Adhaeribacter radiodurans: one gene and its partner. The protein of the gene in region 1 interacts with the protein of each later gene in a pairwise test. Links are inferred from orthologs where the notes say so. Each region holds a gene or a part of one and is shown on either strand. Other genes may lie near its edges. The genes, in order: HUW48_RS05350 and lpdA.

What was found.
Region 2: the proteins of HUW48_RS05350 (region 1) and lpdA interact in binary tests that used the Escherichia coli proteins (3 or more experiments, as listed by UniProt). The link is inferred for Adhaeribacter radiodurans from one-to-one orthologs.

The regions. Positions count from the first base shown.
Region 1 is NZ_CP055153.1:1,208,759-1,218,473, reverse strand. Bases 3,887-6,837 are described here. They hold HUW48_RS05350 (ATP-dependent helicase), read left to right. Parts: upstream 3,887-4,223; coding sequence 4,224-6,452; downstream 6,453-6,837. Other genes in these bases: HUW48_RS05345 (DUF4290 domain-containing protein), read left to right, coding at 6,596-6,837; HUW48_RS05355 (BlaI/MecI/CopY family transcriptional regulator), read right to left, coding at 3,887-4,009. In the rest of the region: HUW48_RS05365 (PQQ-dependent sugar dehydrogenase), read left to right, coding at 1-1,733; HUW48_RS05360 (porin), read right to left, coding at 1,802-3,181; more of HUW48_RS05355, read right to left, coding at 3,644-3,886; more of HUW48_RS05345, read left to right, coding at 6,838-7,252; murA (UDP-N-acetylglucosamine 1-carboxyvinyltransferase), read left to right, coding at 7,516-8,823; biotin synthase BioB, read left to right, coding at 9,147-9,715. UniProt on the Escherichia coli protein: A helicase with DNA-dependent ATPase activity. Unwinds DNA duplexes with 3'-5' polarity. Translocates on single-stranded DNA with 3'-5' polarity. Initiates unwinding more efficiently from a nicked substrate than double-stranded DNA.
Region 2 is NZ_CP055153.1:5,746,352-5,755,956, reverse strand. The notes cover bases 4,262-7,102. They hold lpdA (dihydrolipoyl dehydrogenase), read left to right. Parts: upstream 4,262-4,900; coding sequence 4,901-6,304; downstream 6,305-7,102. Other genes in these bases: HUW48_RS22885 (ABC transporter ATP-binding protein), read left to right, coding at 6,645-7,102; HUW48_RS22895 (four helix bundle protein), read left to right, coding at 4,498-4,863; odhB (2-oxoglutarate dehydrogenase complex dihydrolipoyllysine-residue succinyltransferase), read left to right, coding at 4,262-4,462. Also shown: HUW48_RS22905 (2-oxoglutarate dehydrogenase E1 component), read left to right, coding at 1-2,587; more of odhB, read left to right, coding at 2,744-4,261; more of HUW48_RS22885, read left to right, coding at 7,103-7,355; HUW48_RS22880 (ABC transporter permease), read left to right, coding at 7,489-8,733; HUW48_RS22875 (four helix bundle protein), read left to right, coding at 8,800-9,165; HUW48_RS22870 (ABC transporter permease), read left to right, coding at 9,201-9,605. UniProt on the Escherichia coli protein: Lipoamide dehydrogenase is a component of the glycine cleavage system as well as of the alpha-ketoacid dehydrogenase complexes.

The DNA of each region.
Region 1 (9,715 bases):
ATACTAATTATCCAGCTACTTACTGGGGCAATTATTTTTTTCAGGATTTGTGTAATAACTGGATTAACGTGCTCGATTTAAGTGGCTCTACCCCTGTCCGGAAACCTTTTGCTACTGGCTTAAACACCAATTCATTGGGTATTAGTGTGGGGAACGATGGCAATCTTTATTATCTCCAAAGAAATTCAAGTGCGCTTTATAAAATTATTTATACCACCAATGCGGCTCCTAAAGTAGTGCAACAACCAACCAGTGTTACTGTATCGGCCGGACAACCCACTACTTTTCAGGTAGTGGCTACGGGTACGCCCACTCTCACCTACCAATGGCAAAAGAACGGAGCAAATATTCCGGGGGCTACCGGCCCAAGTTATACAATTGCCCGTACCACAATGGCTAATGCCGGTAATTACCGCGTAATCGTTAAAAATAAAGTAGGTAGCGCCATCAGTAACCTGGCTACTTTAAAAGTTACTCCCTTTAATAATGCACCGGTTGCTGTAATTAATACTCCTGCTAACAATTTTTTCTACCATGCGGGCGATACCATTCGGTTTGCCGGTTCGGCCACTGATGCAGAAGATGGTACGCTACCAGCCAGGAATTTTTCCTGGTTCGTAAATTTTCACCACGACACGCACGTACACGATGGTCCACCCATAGCAGATGGTGTGAGAAATGGCTCTTTTGTGATTCCGACCAGCGGAGAAGTAGCCGCTAATGTATGGTACCGGATTTATGCCGTGGTAAAAGACTCTAAAGGTTTAACCGATACTGTTTACCGGGATATTCATCCGTACTTATCTACCATCGCACTCGCTACGCAACCGGCCGGACTTAAAGTAACTTTAGATGGGCAGCCTGTTACCGCTCCTCTTTCAGTGAGCAGCGTAGAAGGGATTGAAAGAACAATTGGTCCGGTATCACCGCAAACCTTAAATGGTAAAACCTACGTCTTTGCTAAATGGCTGCACAGTGAGCCAGCCAATCAAACCATTGCCACACCACGGAATAATGTAACGTATACGGCTGTGTATCAGGAAAAATTTGACCCGGTACAGCTAGAGGCCGAAAAAGCCCTTCTTCAGGGAGTGCAGGTAGCTTCTATACAGGCGGGTTACGCTGGCACGGGTTACGCTGATTACATAAATGCTGCCGGTGATTATGTAGAGTGGACCGTAAATGTACCAAGAGCGGGTAAATATCAATTAAATTTCCGCTACGCATTAGCGAGTGGTTCCCGTAATTTAAGGGTTCAGGTGAACAACACGGTTGCCGCCGAAGCGCTTAACTTTACATCTACCGGCGCCTGGACTTCGTGGTCAAATAAAAACCTGGAAATTAATTTAAATGGGGGCTTAAATAAAATTCGGGCTACTAGCACGGGTACCAGCGGCCCCAATATCGATTATTTATTAGTATCCCAGAATACTTCTACCCTGGAACTGACTACTCAAGAAGAACTCACTACTCCTGCTGCTGCTTTGCAGATTTATCCAAATCCGGCCAATTCTTATTTAAACCTTGTAATTCCGTTTATACCGGAACAAGAGTACACGCTGCAGCTTTATAATAACCAGGGGAATTTAGTAAATCTGAAAGCTCCCGTTACGTCGGTTTCAGGTCAGAATACTATTCAACTACCTTTAGCCAATTTACCTGCCGGCCTTTATGTTCTCAAAATTATGCAAGGAGAAACCAGGTTTTCCAAGGTATTTTTTATTCAGCGGTAAAATCAATAAAATAAACTAGGTAAGTTTTAAGAACCTACCGGCTTTATTCTTCTGTATTAAACCAAAGCTTAAAAGCGGTACATCATCCGGATCGTTAAAATGTTGTCTTTATAGTCGTGGGAGTATTTGGGTAATTGCGTCGCCTGGTTTTTCACCCAATCGTACCAAATAGTAAGGCGCACGTTGTTATTAAAATTATGAATATACCCGCCGCTTAGCGTGCTGAACTTAATATCGGCTTCGGTGGTGTTGTCACCCGGGCGGCCTATTTCGCGGTTTTTTACTTCTTGGTTTGGATCGTACCAATCGTACTTAATTGCAATTTGGTCGCGGTTAGTTTTAATATCCTGTATAAGATAAAAATAAGCGCCGTTAAATTTACGGTGGTAAATAGGCAGGTTTACTTTACGGGTAAATGGCTGATTATTTATGATAGTAACCTCCTCGGCAATGGGTTCGATAGCTGGCACTTCGGAAGTGGAAGCAAGACCGGGTTGTCGGCCCGTTATAAATTCGCCGCGCAGTTCGGTGGTGCCCCATTTATTTAGAATTTTTAACTGCACATCGGCTCCATAATAACGCCGGGTAGCAATTTTACCAATGTTGGTTTCCGCAGAATCTACCTGAAACACGGGTCCGGTTGCGGTATTATGTAAGCGATACACTTGTTTCCCGAACTGGCGCATGCCCCCATTGTAGTGCGAAACACTGCCGGAAAAAGTTAAATTTTTTGCTACCTCGGTGGGCTTTAAAGATACACGGCCAATAAAATCTTTGTGGCTGTCGTAGTCGGTAGGGGCTGCTACCCCGGTGCCATTAAACAAGCCAGCCTCGATCCGGAGATTTTTTAGAGCATCATCTTTGCGCTGGGGTTCCAAGCTTAGCATCAACCCTAAATCCCGTTCGTTCCGGAATAAAGTTTGCGACATGCGGCCCCGTTCCGGAGATTCCCGCTGCGACGAAGAATAATTTACCTCGAACCCGAAAGGCCGGGAGAACATGCCTGTGGTTAAATGAAATTTATTAAATCGGTTTTCGTATATTTTCCCATAAAAATCCCGGATTTGTATTCTGCGCTCATTAATATCAAATTGAAACGCAAACGAAACCGAAGGCAAATTATCTTTATGAAGCATGGTATATTCCATCCTGACCCGGCCCCGCCGCAACATAAACCGGCTATTAGAATTAGCCGCAAAATCGCCGCCGGCAAAGCTCGGGGTACCCGCACTTTGCGCCACTTGGAACTGTGGTTGAATGTAACCGCTGAATTTTAAATTTTCGAATTTTTTAAAAACCGAGTATATCCCTTCGCCTTGTGAAATAGTAGAATCCTGAACCCCTTGTTGAGCCGAAGCCCGGAATATAAAAGTATTTACCAGTAAAAAGGCTGTAAAGTAGCACCAATTGCTCTTTTTTAGTTGGAGCAACCAAACGTTGTTTTTCATTTTTAGTCTCTTTTGTTTTTAAAGTAGGCGCGGATAAAGGGTGGTGAGAACGCCCTAACTTTAAAAATTTTACAAAAATAGAGAATCAAGGTCAGTTTAAGAGAATAGACTATCCTGTATACCTGTTAACAAATTGTTAAGTTTTTGTTATTTAATTCAATGACTTAGCTAAAAAGTAGCCCAATTTCCTAAAATAATTGGTTTTATCTACCATCCCATACTTAATCAACGCTACCACAGAAGGTATATACTTGTTTACTACTGGCTAATCAATGCTTTCCCATATACCAGATAGAGCAATTAGGAAGAATAAAAAACATAAGCCCGTACCGACCAATAAATACCGCCGGTTCCAATTAAAAAAGTAAGCGGCCTTAAAATAAAGCAGTAAAACAAGTAAATTGCCCTGAGGCAAAAAGTTACTATCAGCAAATAAGATAATAAGAACGGCATGGTTGTTTTTTAATTTTTATCTTTTCCCTCAATCATGTCTATTATTTCCTTCAACTCATCGGCCGATAATTTTTTTTGCTCCACGAAAAAGTTAACCAATTCTTTATAAGAATTGGCAAAGTAGTTCTGCACAACGCCGCTCATAAACTTCTTTTTGTATTCGGCCTCCGAAATGGCCGGCTGATACAAATAAGTATTACCCACTAAACGGCTGCTCAAATAACCTTTTTTCTCGAGGTTTTTAATCGTGGAGGCAAGGGTGGTATAAGGTGGTCGCGGCTCTTTTATCTGTTCTAAAAATAATTTCACATGGGCTTCCCCGGTTTTCCAGACGGCTTGCATGGCTTGTTCTTCCGGGGCAGTTAGCTTTTCCATATAGTTGCTTATAATTTTACTTCCAAATACTACGAATAGTTCGTGATTTTACTGAATTTTAGTAAATATAAAATTTTTAGTAAATTTTATTTTCAGAAGTGATTAGATAGAAATTTTAAGAAACTGAACCAGGTAGTTTGCGTGTTAGAATAAGAGAGAGTACCACATATTTTTTTTAACTTGCCAAGCTATTTCCCAGACAGCCCTGAAGCGAATGGATTACCTGAAATTACTAAACGAATCACAAAGAGCCGCCGTACTGCACACCGACGGGCCGGTAATGATTATAGCCGGCGCTGGTTCCGGCAAAACCCGGGTATTAACCTACCGGATTGCTCACTTAATCAGTAAAGGCGTAGATCCTTTTAATATTTTATCGTTAACTTTTACCAACAAAGCCGCCAAAGAAATGCGGCACCGGATTGAGAAAGTTATTGGCAACGAAGCCAAAAACATCTGGATGGGCACGTTCCACTCGGTGTTTGCGAAAATTCTGCGGTCCGAAGCGCCTAAAATTGGTTACCCCAGCAACTTTACCATTTACGATACCGACGATTCTAAAACCCTGATCCGGAACATCGTAAAAGAAATGAACCTCGACGAAAAACTGTATAAACCGGGGATGGTACTGGGACGGATTTCGGCCGCTAAAAACAAGCTAATTACCGTAGCGCAATACCGCCAGGATGCTACCATTCAGGCCGACGACGAAGCCGCCATGCGACCAAAAATCGGTGAAATTTACCAGGCTTACCAAAGTCGCTGCTTTAAGGCCGGTGCCATGGATTTCGACGATTTGTTGTTTAACACCAACGTGTTGTTCAAAGACCATGTAGACGCCCTGAATAAATACCAGAATATTTTTAAATACGTGATGGTAGATGAGTACCAGGACACCAACTACTCGCAGTACCTGATAACCCGCAAACTGGCCGCCAAAAACCGCAATATTTGTGTAGTAGGCGACGATGCCCAAAGTATTTACGCCTTCCGGGGAGCCGATATTCAGAATATTTTAAATTACGAACGCGATTATCCGGAACTGGAGGTATTTAAACTGGAGCAAAATTACCGGTCTACCAAAAACATTGTATACGCGGCTAATTCAGTTATTAAAAACAACAAAGCCCAGCTTCGTAAAGATGTTTTCACCGACAACGAAGAAGGTCCGCTGATTGAAGTATTAAAAGCCAACTCCGACAACGAAGAAGGCAAATTAGTAGCGAATGCCATTTTCGAGGAGAAGATGAACAACCACTTATCTTACGAAGATTTTGCGATTTTGTACCGCACCAATGCCCAAAGCCGGGCCATGGAAGAAGCGTTGCGCAAAATGAACATAAAGTATCGCATTATCGGGGGATTATCGTTCTACCAGCGTAAAGAAATTAAAGACTTAATTGCCTACCTCCGCCTTACGGTTAATCCTAACGATGAGCAAGCCTTGCGTCGCGTAATTAACTATCCCAAACGCGGCATTGGCGATACTACCATCGAGAAAATCATTGTTTCGGCCAACGAGACTAATCATACCATTTGGGAAGTGGTTAGCAACGCGAAGAGCTTTTTAACCGGTCGGGTAGCCGCTCCCATCGAAGATTTTGCCACCAAGATTAAGAGCTTCGCCATTATGGCCGAGCACCAGGATGCCTTTGAGGTAGCCAAGCACATTGCCAAACAATCCGGCATCGTAGAAGAGCTGTACGCCGATAAATCTATTGAAGGTCTGGCCCGCTACGAAAACATTCAGGAATTGCTCAACGGGATTAAAGAATTTGTGGATGACCCGGAAAAAGAAGACAAAAGCTTGTCGGCCTTTTTGCAGGACATTGCTTTAATTACCGATGCCGACAAACAACAGGACGATGGCAGCGAATACGTAACCATGATGACTATTCACTCGGCTAAAGGTTTGGAATTTAGAAACGTGCACATTGTGGGGATGGAAGAAAACTTATTTCCGAGCCAGATGATGCTCACTACCCGGGCTGATTTAGAAGAGGAACGCAGGTTATTTTACGTAGCTATTACCCGCGCCGAAAAAAGATTAACGCTCTCCTACGCTACCAGCCGGTACCAGTGGGGCAATTTGCGGGCTTGCGAGAAAAGCCGGTTTATTGATGAAATAGACCCAAGATTTTTAAATTTCCAGTACGGCGAAGGTCCGGGAGTTTTCGATAAAGTTTTAAAACGCAAAAGCAATCTGATTCCGGCTACACCTGTGGCAAAGAAAGCCACGAACTACGTGCCGCCCGCTGATTTTGTACCCAGCGATACTGCCAACTTACAAGCGGGTATGCGCGTAGAACATCCTAAATTTGGTTTCGGGGTGGTATCTAAAATGGATACCCAAGGCAACAGCACCAAAGCCATTATTGAGTTTGAAGAAGCCGGCGAAAAAACCTTACTCCTCAGCTTCGCCAAATTACGCATACACGAATAATAGATGTTGGATATTGGATGTTTGACTTTAGATATAAAATTTAGATAAAAAAGCATCTAAGATCTAGTGCGGAGTTAAAAATTTAAAAAGTCTAATATCTAATATCCAACATCTAACATCCAAAAAATTCTTACCTTTACCTTATGATTGCTAATTCCAGTTTTAAACAAGAACTGCTGCTGCGGGAATACGGCAGAAATGTTCAGAATATCGTTTCTTACATCTTATCCATTGAGGATCGGGCGCAACGCAGCCGCAGCGCGCAATTGCTCGTGAACTTGATGGCGAAACTTAATCCATCAATCCGGGATATTCAGGACATGCAGCAAAAGCTGTGGAACCATTTGTTTGTCATGTCAGATGGCAAATTGGATGTAGATTGCCCGTATCCGTTAAGCGCCATGGAATACCTCAACGATAAACCATCGCACATGGAAATTCCTCGCGATATTCCGAAGTACAAACACTACGGCAAAAACGTGGAGCACTTAATTAACAAAGCCATTGAAATAAAAGACAAAGACGAGCAGGATGCCGCTATTATTTCGTTAGGCAAGCTCATGAAAACGCTTTACCGTACCTATAATAAAGATTCCATCACCGACGAAATCATCCTAAACAACATTCGCGAGCTTTCCGGCGGTAAATTAAACATGGATCTGGCCAGAATAGAAGCTAACAATTTGTTCGAGGTAAGTGCCAAAGCCGCACATCAAAATAGTTCTTCCAATAACAACAACAATAATAACCGGAAGAAGATGCAGGACAACAAACAACAGCAACGCAAAAAGCAACAATAGCTTTATTGTTTGTGGTTGCTTGTTCGTTGTTGATGATCATTTTAAATCTAACTTCCGCAAAAGAGGACTTTTAAAGTTGTTTGTGAAGACACAAACAATGGCACCGCTTATTATTAGCAGTATTTACCCGGTCAACTTTGCAGAAGACCTAATATTCCCATTTCTAGCATAACTTGTATATAGTTTAGGTTCGTGTTTTAGGCTATAATTTGCCTGAAGTATCTTACTTATAACTCTTAACTCATAACTCTTAACTCATTTAAATGGCCTGTTTTGAAGTAATTGGTGGCAATAAACTAAAAGGAGAAATTATTCCGCAGGGCGCCAAAAACGAAGCTTTGCAAATTTTATGTGCCGTATTACTTACCTCCGAAACCGTAACAATTTCTAATGTGCCGGACATTCGGGATGTAAATAAATTAATCCAGATTTTAGCTGATTTAGGCGTAAAAGTAGAAAAGAAAGATGCCTCTACTTACACGTTTACTGCCGATGATATTAACCTGGATTATTTAAAAACGGAACAATATGCGGCCCAAGGCCGCGCTTTGCGGGGTTCCGTAATGATTATGGGTCCCATGCTGGCGCGTTTCGGCGTATGCGCATTGCCAAAACCCGGCGGCGATAAAATCGGCCGTCGTCCCATGGATACCCATTTTAATGGTTTAAAAAAGTTAGGCGCTACCTTTAATTACGACTCTCAGGACTCTTTCTTCCAGATTACGGCCCCAAACAAATTAAAGGGCGCTTATATGCTGCTCGATGAGGCTTCGGTAACCGGAACGGCTAACATTGTAATGGGCGCTGTGCTGGCCGAAGGCACCACAACCATTTACAATGCCGCTTGCGAACCTTATTTGCAGCAATTATGCCGGATGTTGGTGCGCATGGGCGCTAAAATTAACGGCATTGGCTCTAATTTACTCGTGATTGAAGGCGTTGAAAAACTGGGAGGCACCGAACACCGCATGTTACCCGACATGATCGAGATTGGTTCTTTTATTGGTTTGGCTGGTATGACGGGTTCCGAAATCACGATAAAAGATGCTCAGATTCAGGAACTAGGCATTATCCCGGACACTTTCCGTCGTTTAGGAATTCAAATGGAGTTCCGGGGCGATGACATCTACATTCCGGCGCAGGATTCTTACGAAATAGACACCTACATCGACGGCAGTATATTAACCATTGCGGATGCCATCTGGCCCGGTTTTACCCCCGACTTGATTAGTGTGGCTTTGGTTACAGCTACCCAGGCGAAAGGCACGGTACTCATCCACCAGAAAATGTTCGAGAGCCGCTTATTTTTCGTGGACAAGTTAATCGATATGGGCGCCCAGATTATTTTATGCGATCCGCACCGGGCTACCGTTATCGGCCACAACCGTAAAGTTTCGCTCCGCGGCATTAACATGACGTCGCCGGATATCCGGGCCGGTGTCGCTTTACTCATCGCGGCTTTATCCGCAGAAGGTAAAAGTGTAATTGAGAACGTAGAGCAAATTGACCGCGGCTACCAATACATTGATAAACGTTTAAACGCCATTGGTGCCGATATCAGACGATTGTAGTGTTAAAATTTTTAAATTTTTAAACAGAGAGCGGCTGATCATCTTCATCAGCCGCTCTTTATTTTATACCGCTACCTCTTTCTAGCTCAGAATTTATTTATCTGACTTTTCGAACAAAGCTCCTTTTTTGGGACAAGTCTTAGTGGAGTAGAACTTGCGCCGGGCACATAAAAAATTAAAAAATTTAAAAACACGGGGATAACTACCATATTTTTAGATTTTCAGAACCTGATAGTTAAAGAAAAAACGGCAATTCCATTGTTATAGTAATTTTTTAAAATAGTAAATTCTTCTTTACTTTCGAAATATTAATGTTACAGGCCATGTCCAACACAAATTACAGCATCCGCACCGATTGGGAGATTGAAGAGATTCGGGGAATTTATAACAAACCGTTACTCGAACTTATAGTAGAAGCCGCGAATGTACACCGCCAGCACCAAACAGGTAGTGAAGTGCAGGTTTGTACCTTACTTTCGGTAAAAACCGGGGGCTGTCCCGAAGATTGCGCGTATTGTCCGCAGGCGGCCCGCTACCAAACCGGCGTAAAAGCCCATGGCTTGTTAAAAGACGAAGAAGTACTGGAAGCGGCTACCCGCGCTAAAAATGCCGGTTCTACCCGTTTCTGTATGGGAGCTGCCTGGCGTGAAGTGCGCGATAACCGCGATTTTGACCGCGTATTAGGCATGGTTACCCAGGTAAACGACATGGGCTTAGAAGTATGCTGCACCTTAGGCATGGTAAATGAGTACCAGGCCGAGCGCTTAAAACAAGCCGGTTTATACGCCTACAACCATAACCTGGATACGTCCGGCGACCATTATAGTAATATTATTACTACCCGTAAATACGAAGACCGCTTAAATACCATTGATCACGTGCGCAAAGCCGG
Region 2 (9,605 bases), 4.5 Mb from region 1 along the record:
AACCGCTCCTGCACCGGCAGCTTCCACTTCCGACATTGACCGGGAGTTAAAAGTACGTAACCTGATTCAGGCTTACCGGAGCCGGGCGCACCTGCTTTCTAAAACAAACCCGGTTCGTCCGCGCAAAGACCGGAAAGCTTTATTGGATTTAAAAGATTTTGGTTTATCCGAAGCCGATCTGGATATTGTTTTTCAGGCCGGAGAAGCTATTGGTATTGGCGCTTCTTCGCTGCGCGACATTATTACAGCACTGAATAAGATTTATACCGAAACTATCGGATTTGAATACATGTACATCCGCGACCCGGAAGTACTGGATTGGTTCCGGGATAAGATTGAGAAAGAATTTTTAAATTTTGATCCACCTCTGGAGCACAAAAAGCGGATTCTGAAAAAGTTAAACGAAGCTGTTGTTTTCGAAAACTTTTTGCACACTAAATTTTTAGGTCAGAAACGTTTTTCTCTGGAAGGCGGCGAAACTACCATTCCGGCTTTGGATGCCATTATTGATAAAGCCTCTGAACTGGGCGTAGAAGAAGTAATGATTGGGATGGCCCACCGCGGCCGTTTAAACGTGCTGGCTAACACCCTGGGAAAAACTTACGAGCAAATATTTAGTGAGTTTGAAGGTACTGCCGTACCGGATTTAACCATGGGCGATGGCGATGTAAAATACCACATGGGTTATTCCAGCGAGGTAACTACGGTGTCGGGCAAAAAAGTAAATTTAAAACTGGCGCCTAACCCCTCGCACTTAGAGGCAGTTAACCCAGTGGTAGAAGGTTTTGTACGGGCTAAAATTGACAGCATGTACAAAAACGATTACGATAAAATCCTGCCTATTTTAATTCACGGGGATGCAGCTCTGGCTGGTCAAGGCATTGTGTACGAAGTAACTCAAATGTCGCAACTGGAAGGTTATAAAACCGGAGGTACTATTCACTTTGTAATTAATAATCAGGTTGGTTTTACTACCGATTTTGAAGATGCCCGTTCCTCTATTTACTCAACAGACGTAGCTAAAATTATTGATGCCCCGGTATTACACGTAAACGGCGACGATCCGGAAGCTGTAGTTTACGCCGTACAGGTTGCTACCGAATACCGCCAGCGTTTCCACGCGGATATTTTTGTGGATATGGTTTGTTACCGCCGTCATGGGCACAACGAAAGCGACGAGCCTAAGTTCACGCAGCCGCAATTATATAACCTGATTTCCAAGCACCCGAATCCGCGGGAAATTTATAATAAAGTATTAATTAACCGGGGCGAAGTAAACGCGCAACTAGCCGAAAACATGGACAAAGAGTTCCGTGATTTACTGCAAGACCGTTTGAATTTAGTAAAACAAAAACCATTACCTTACAATTACCAGGTACTGGAAAAAGAATGGCAGGTATTACGCCGCTCAACTCCCGAAGATTTTGACAAATCGCCGGATACCAGTATTAGCCAGGAAGTAGTAGAAAAAGTAGGTAAAGCACTTTCTACTATTCCGGAAGGTTTTAAACCTTTAAAGCAGATTGAAAAATTGCTAAAAGAACGGCAGGACATGTTCTTTAACACCAAAACCCTGAACTGGGCTGCGGCTGAATTACTGGCTTACGGATCGCTATTGCTGGAAAATAAGATTGTACGATTAGGCGGACAAGATGTACAGCGCGGTACTTTCTCGCACCGGCACGCTGTATTGCACGATGCTGAAACCAATTCAGGTTATAACAGCTTAAATTACATCGACGAAAACCAGGAGAAAATGCGAATTTACAACTCCTTGCTTTCGGAATACGGGGCATTAGGCTTTGAATTTGGTTATGCCATGGCCAACCCTAACGCTTTAGCAATCTGGGAAGCACAATTCGGTGATTTTGCCAACGGCGCCCAGGTAATGATCGACCAATTTATTACGCCTTCCGAGTCTAAATGGCAACGGATGAACGGTGTGGTAATGTTATTGCCGCACGGTTACGAAGGCCAAGGTCCGGAACACTCCAATGCCCGCCCGGAAAGATTTTTACAGCTAGCTGCCGAATACAATATTTTTGTAACCAACATTACTTTACCGGCTAACTTCTTCCACGTGCTGCGTCGCCAATTAGCGTTGCCATTCCGGAAGCCGTTAATTAACATGGCCCCAAAATCCATGCTGCGTCATCCGTTAGCCGTGTCGCCGGTATCTGAATTTACATCTGGTTCTTTTAAAGAAGTAATTGGCGATACGTATGCCGAAGCGAGCGAGGTAACCAAAGTAATTATGTGTTCCGGTAAATTCTATTACGATTTATTTGATGAGCAGCAAAAAAACAATCGAAAAGATGTAGCTGTTATTCGCCTGGAGCAATTGCATCCGTTCCCGCACTTGCAACTGGAAGCCGAATTAAGTAAATACAATAATCCGAAGGTATACTGGGCACAGGAAGAACCATCTAACATGGGTTACTGGGCGTATATTTTACGGGCTTTACGCTTCAAAAATATTTTGCAGGATGTTATTGCCCGTAAAGCTAGTTCATCGCCAGCTACTGGTTATCTTAAAATCCATAACAAAGAACAACGCGAGCTTATCGAAAAAGCATTCGCGATTTAGTAGTATTTAGTTAAGAGTTATAAGTTAAAAGTTAAGAGTTGGAAAGAGGTAAAAAGTAAGTAGGTTTAAATTTTTAAATTTATCTTATAAACCTTATTTCTAATTGTATACTTTTAACTCATAACTCTTAACTTTTAACTCATAACTCAAAGATATATGTCATTGGAAGTAAAAGTGCCCGTGGTGGGCGAGTCGATAACCGAAGTAACTATTGCCAAATGGCTAAAAAAAGACGGCGACCAAGTAGCAATGGACGAAGTTATTTGTGAACTGGAGTCGGATAAAGCCACCTTTGAGCTACCAGCTGAAGGAGCCGGTATATTGCGCATTATAGTAGCCGAAGGCGAAACCATTCCGATTGGTACGGTACTATGTAGCATCGAGGAGGGCGGTAGCAGCAACGGTACGGGTACTACCACCGGTGGGGCCAGCGCCGAAAGTAAAGGCAGTGGCTCTGGTTACGGCGGTGCAGTAGCAGAACCACAACCCGCCGAAGCCAAAACCATTACGGATCCGCAGAGTACACCTGCCGCCGAAAAAGCTCCGGTAGCCGACAGCTCATACAATCCAGTGTCAACTAATAATAACCCGCAGGTAGGCAATGCCGCAGCTACAGCCGCTGGCGGTTCCAAAGAAATTAAAATTCCTACCGTAGGCGAATCTATTACTGAAGTAACTATTTCTAAATGGCTTAAAAAAGATGGTGAAGTAGTTGCTCTCGACGAAGTTATTTGCGAATTGGAATCCGACAAAGCTACTTTTGAATTACCCGCCGAAGTTGCCGGTACTTTACACATTGTAGCCCCGGAAGGTGAAACTGTACCGGTTGGTTCCGTTATTTGTACCATCGAAAGTACTACAGGTGCTGTTTCCGGTGCTCCAGCTGCTCCGGCCAGCGCACCTGCATCCCAGTCCGCGCAAGCCGCTGCGGCCTCTAACGGGGGAGCTCAAACCTATGCTAGTGGCACTCCTTCGCCGGCTGCTGGTAAAATATTAGCTGAAAAAGGTATTAATGCAACGGATGTGGTTGGCTCTGGCCGGGATGGCCGCATTACGAAAGAAGATGCCGTAGGTGCGCAGGCTAAACCTGCTGCGGCGCCACAAGCACAGCCTGTTGCTCCTGCTTCAAAGCCAGCAACTTCGCAACCAGCTTCTGCGCCGGCCACTTCGGGTAACCGTAATCAGCGTCGTGAACGGATGTCGAGCTTACGGAAAACGGTAGCCCGTCGGTTAGTAGCGGTTAAAAACGAAACGGCCATGCTGACTACTTTTAACGAAGTAGATATGAAGCCGATTATGGACATCCGGGCAAAGTACAAAGACAAGTTCAAAGAAAAATTTGAAGTGAACCTGGGCTTTATGTCGTTCTTCGTGAAAGCTTGTACGGTAGCCTTACAAGAATGGCCAGCTGTAAACGCCCAACTCGAAGAAAATGAAATTGTTTTCAACGATTTCTGTGATATATCTATAGCCGTTTCTGCTCCTAAAGGTTTGGTAGTGCCGGTTATCCGTAATGCCGAAAGCTTATCGTTGGATGGCGTAGAAAAAGAAGTTGTTCGTTTAGCTAAGAAAGCGCGCGAAAATAAAATTTCGATTGAGGAAATGACTGGTGGAACCTTTACCATTACCAACGGGGGCGTATTTGGCTCCATGATGTCTACGCCTATCATTAACGCACCGCAATCGGCCATCTTAGGTATGCACAACATTGTTAATCGCCCAATTGCGATCAATGACCAGGTAGTTATTCGCCCGATGATGTACGTAGCGTTATCGTACGATCACCGCATCATCGACGGCCGTGAATCAGTTAGCTTCTTAGTTCGCGTGAAAGAGCTGCTCGAAGACCCAATGCGTTTATTGTTGGGCGTGTAATAAAATTATGAATTAGAAATTAGAAATTAGAAATTGTGGCAGAAGGCAAGAAGGAGAATGTAATTTGTGATAAGAGTTATGCCTTCGCCCTTCGGATTATCAAGCTTTATAAATATTTAACCCAGGAGCAAAAAGAGTTTGTTTTGGCTAAGCAATTGCTTAGAAGCGGAACTTCTATTGGAGCCAATGTGGAAGAAGCAATCGCTGCAAGTTCTAAAGCTGATTTCGTTCATAAATTAAATATTGCGGCAAAAGAAGCCAGAGAAACATTTTACTGGTTACGGCTGCTCAATGACAGTCAATATCTTTCTGAAAAAGCGTTTGAATCCATTCATGAAGATGGGCTAGAAATCAGACGAATTATTAATAGCATTCTAATCTCGATGAAGGCGAATGCTTAATTTCTAATTTCTAATTCATAATTTCTAATTATATAAAATGAAATACGATGTTGTAGTGATTGGTTCTGGCCCGGGCGGCTATGTGGCGGCCATCCGGTGTGCCCAGGTTGGCCTGAAAACCGCCATCATTGAAAAATATAATGTACTGGGTGGTACTTGCTTAAACGTAGGTTGTATTCCCTCTAAAGCCTTGCTCGATTCTTCGGAGCATTACCACAACGCGGCGCATACCTTTAAAACGCACGGCATTGAATTGGATAACCTACAGGTTAATCTGGAGCAAATGATCAACCGCAAAGGAGAAGTAGTAAAATCAAACAACGATGGTATTACTTATCTGATGAAAAAAAACAAGATCGATACGTATTTTGGTCTGGGTTCATTTGTAGATAAAAACCGGATTAAGATTACCGCGCAAGATGGTACGGCTCAGGAAATTGAAACCACCAATACTATTATAGCCACGGGTTCTAAACCAACAGTGTTGCCTTTTATTCCAGTGGATAAGCAACGGATTATTACCTCCACGGAAGCATTGGAACTGAAAGAAGTACCCAAGCACATGGTTATTATCGGCGGCGGCGTAATTGGTCTGGAATTAGGTTCGGTTTATGCCCGGTTGGGCGCTAAAATCACAGTTGTCGAGTTTCTGGATAGCATTATTCCGACCATGGATAAAGCATTAGGCAAAGAACTACAGCGTATTTTAAAGAAAACCTTAGGCTTTGAATTTTACTTTCAGCACAAAGTAACGGGCGCTACCAACACCGGCGAAGGCGTAACAGTAACTGCCCAAAATCCGAAAGGTGAAACTGTAACTTTTGAAGGGGATTACTGTCTGGTATCTATTGGCCGCAAACCTTATACTGAAGGTCTAGGTTTAGAAAATGCTGGTGTGCAGATGGGCGAGCGCGGCATGATTGCTGTGGATGATCATTTACGCACCAATGTACCAGGTATTTACGCCATCGGCGACGTTATTCGGGGGGCGATGCTGGCCCATAAAGCCGAAGAAGAAGGTGTTTTAGTGGCTGAACAGCTTGTAGGGCAAAAGCCGCACATTAATTATAACCTGATTCCCGGCGTCGTGTATACCTGGCCGGAAGTAGCTGGAGTAGGTTTCACCGAAGAACAATTAAAAGAACAAGGCCGCGCTTATAAATCAGGTTCTTTTCCGTTTAAAGCGTCTGGTCGGGCCAAAGCATCTATGGACACCGATGGTTTCGTGAAAGTACTGGCGGATAAAGAAACCGACGAAATTTTGGGCGTCCACATGATTGGTCCCCGGATTGCGGATTTAATTGCCGAAGCCGTAGTAGCGATGGAATTCCGGGCCTCGGCTGAAGATATAGCTCGTATGAGCCACGCGCACCCAACGTACACCGAAGCCATGAAAGAAGCTTGCTTGGCAGCCACAGAAAACCGGCCAATCCACATTTAAGTGAAAAATGGATAAAGTTTTAACTTGAATTTAAATAAAGTATTTTCCGGTATTCTTTGATACATAAAGAAAATTAAAAAGCCATCTGTTTTAAAAAGCAGATGGCTTTTTTATGATACAAACCCCAACAAGCCTAATGCAGATTTAGAAAAAATAATTTTCGAACCAGACAACTTTTCGCTGGTGAAATGCATCTGCTATCATAAATACCATTGGTACCAGGTATAAGGTATAATTTTTTATCTTTTGTTACTCCATATACTATTTTACCAGTAAATTATCGTTTTCAATTTCAAAGACTTAGTTTAGAGTAAATCCTACGTCCCTTACTCCAATGTCCATCATTAAACTGCAGAATATCCATAAATACTATGCTGTTGGGCATAACAAATTGCATGTACTAAAGGGTATTGACACCACCTTAGAAGAAGGAGAACTGGTATCTATTATGGGATCATCGGGGTCCGGCAAATCTACTTTGCTTAATATTTTAGGTATTCTGGATGATTATGATGCTGGCGATTATTACCTGGCTGGTACCCATATTCGAAATCTATCCCAAACCAAAGCTGCTTATTACCGCAATAAATTTCTGGGTTTTGTTTTTCAATCGTTTAACCTGCTTTCTTTTAAGAACGCGATGGAAAACGTAGCCCTACCGCTTTATTACCAAAAAGTAAGTCGCCGGGAACGAAATAAACTTGCTTTAGAATATTTAGACCGGGTGGGATTACTCGACCGGGCTGACCATTCGCCGAATGAATTATCAGGCGGGCAGCGCCAACGGGTGGCTATTGCCCGGGCCTTAATTAGCAAACCTAAATTAATATTAGCCGACGAACCTACCGGTGCCCTGGATACGCAAACGTCTTACGAGGTAATGGAGCTTTTTAAAGAAGTAAACCGCGAAGGCATGACGGTTATTATTGTAACTCACGAAAACGATATTGCTGCCCAAACTGACCGCGTTATTCGCCTGAAAGATGGTTTAATTGTAAGTGACCCGGTTCATTTAACAGGTACCAATTACCCATTACCCATTACCAGTTAGCATTTACCAATTTTAGTAAAATTATACTACTCTACAGAACTAGATACTAAAGAACCATTCAAATGCTTAACTATTCAGCAAATAATTACCTAACCACTATGGATTATGGTCTGTAGACTATCGACTAATAACCATGTTCGACCTTGATAAATGGCAGGAAATTCGGGGTACGCTGCGCAAAAATAAACTGCGCTCGTTCTTAACGGCGTTTGGCGTGTTCTGGGGAATTTTTATGCTGGTTTTGTTGCTGGGTATGGGCAAAGGTTTACAGAATGGTATTTATAACCGGTTTGGCGAAGGAGCTAAAAATAGCATCTTTTTCTTTACTGGCCGTACCTCAGTAGCCCACCAGGGGCTGGCACCCGGCCGTGAAATAAAATTTACCAACGATGATCTTACTGCTATTATGCGGGAGATAGGTAATATCAAAATTATTGCACCACGCAACCGGCTTTTCGGGGAGTTTACTATTAACTATAAAAAGCAAAACGGTTCGTACCAGGTTTTCGGTGCTACGGATGATTTTCTGCTGCTCAACGGCGAACGACTGAATAAAGGCCGATTGTTAAACGCCTTGGATGCAAAAGAAAAACGCAAAGTAGTAATACTCGGCGAAGCGGCTAAAAAAGTGCTTTTCGGTGACCAGAATGCTATTGGCGAGTACGTAAATATCCAGGGTATTTATTTTAAAGTAGTAGGTGTTTTTAATATTAAAGGTAACAATGGTGCCCGCCGCGAAGAGCGGGCGTACATTCCGTTTTCTACCCTCCAGGTCACGTTTAACCAGCCTAACCAAGTGCAAATGATGGCGATGGTGGGGCAAGACGGAATACCGGCCAAGCAAATTGAAGATAAAGTAAAAAAAGCGCTGGCGCAACGGCACAAATTCTCCGCCGACGATTCTATGGCTTTGTACGTGAATAACAACGAGACCGAGCTGAACCAAATCAACAGTTTATTCCGCGGAATTGAAATTTTTGTCTGGATTGTAGGTATTGGTACCCTCATCGCCGGCATTGTGGGCGTGAGCAACATTATGCTGATAATCGTGAAAGAACGGACTCGGGAAATTGGGATACGTAAGGCTTTAGGAGCAACACCTTTTTCAGTAGTAAGCCTTATTCTGCAGGAATCTATTGTTATTACTGCTTTTTCGGGTTATTTAGGTTTACTCGCCGGCGCCGGGCTTCTGGACATTATCCGGTATTTACTCGAATCTAATGGAGTAGACTTACCATTCTTCGCACATCCCGAAGTAGATCTGGGGGTAGCCATATCGGCTACTATTCTGCTGGTGTTAGCCGGTGCTTTGGCTGGGTTAATTCCTGCCCTAAAAGCCGCCCACATCAAACCCATCGAAGCCCTTCGGGCCGATTAGTTACATTTACCATTTACCATTTATCAATTACCAAGTGTTAGAAGTTAACTTAAAAGATAATAAAACATGATAGGTGGGAAACAGAATGTACTTTTTGATAAAGCATATGCATTTGCCATTAGAATAGTAAACGCTTATCAATACTTGAATAAAGAAAAAAAGGAAAATATATTATCTAAACAGCTTTTAAGGAGTGGGACTTCTATTGGCGCAAATATAGCAGAGGCAAACGGAGCTATATCTGATGCTGATTTTTCAGCTAAGCTATCTATTGCTTATAAAGAATGTTTGGAAACCAAATACTGGTTAAACTTACTTAAGGACACTTCCTTTTTAGATGAGAAATTATTTATAAGTATCTACCAAGATGCGGAAGAATTAAGTAAAATGCTTTTTGCCACTCTCAAGAAAATGCGCATTGATAAAAACTAAATGTACAACAATAACTGGTAAATGGTACTTGGTAAATGGTAATTGATATAGACAAATGGGCGGAGATTTATGCTACCGTGCGCAAACATAAGCTGCGTACGGGTTTAACGGCTTTTGGCGTGTTCTGGGGAATATTTATGCTGATTGTGTTGCTGGGTGCGGGTAAAGGTTTGGAGAATGGGGTGATCAAAGATTTTAATATTGCCAAAAATACAGTTTTCGTCTGGACGCAACGGACTGCGGTGCCTTATAAAGGTTTAAAAGCTGGCCGGTTTATTCAACTTACAAACGACGATATTGCTGCCGTAATGGCCGAAGTACCGGAGGTAGCGGTAATTGCGCCGAGTAACGATCTGGATGGTACGTTCACGGTAAACCGCTTAAGCAAAAGCTCCTCTTTTACGGTACGTGGCGACAACCCTGATTTCCGGGAAGTAAAA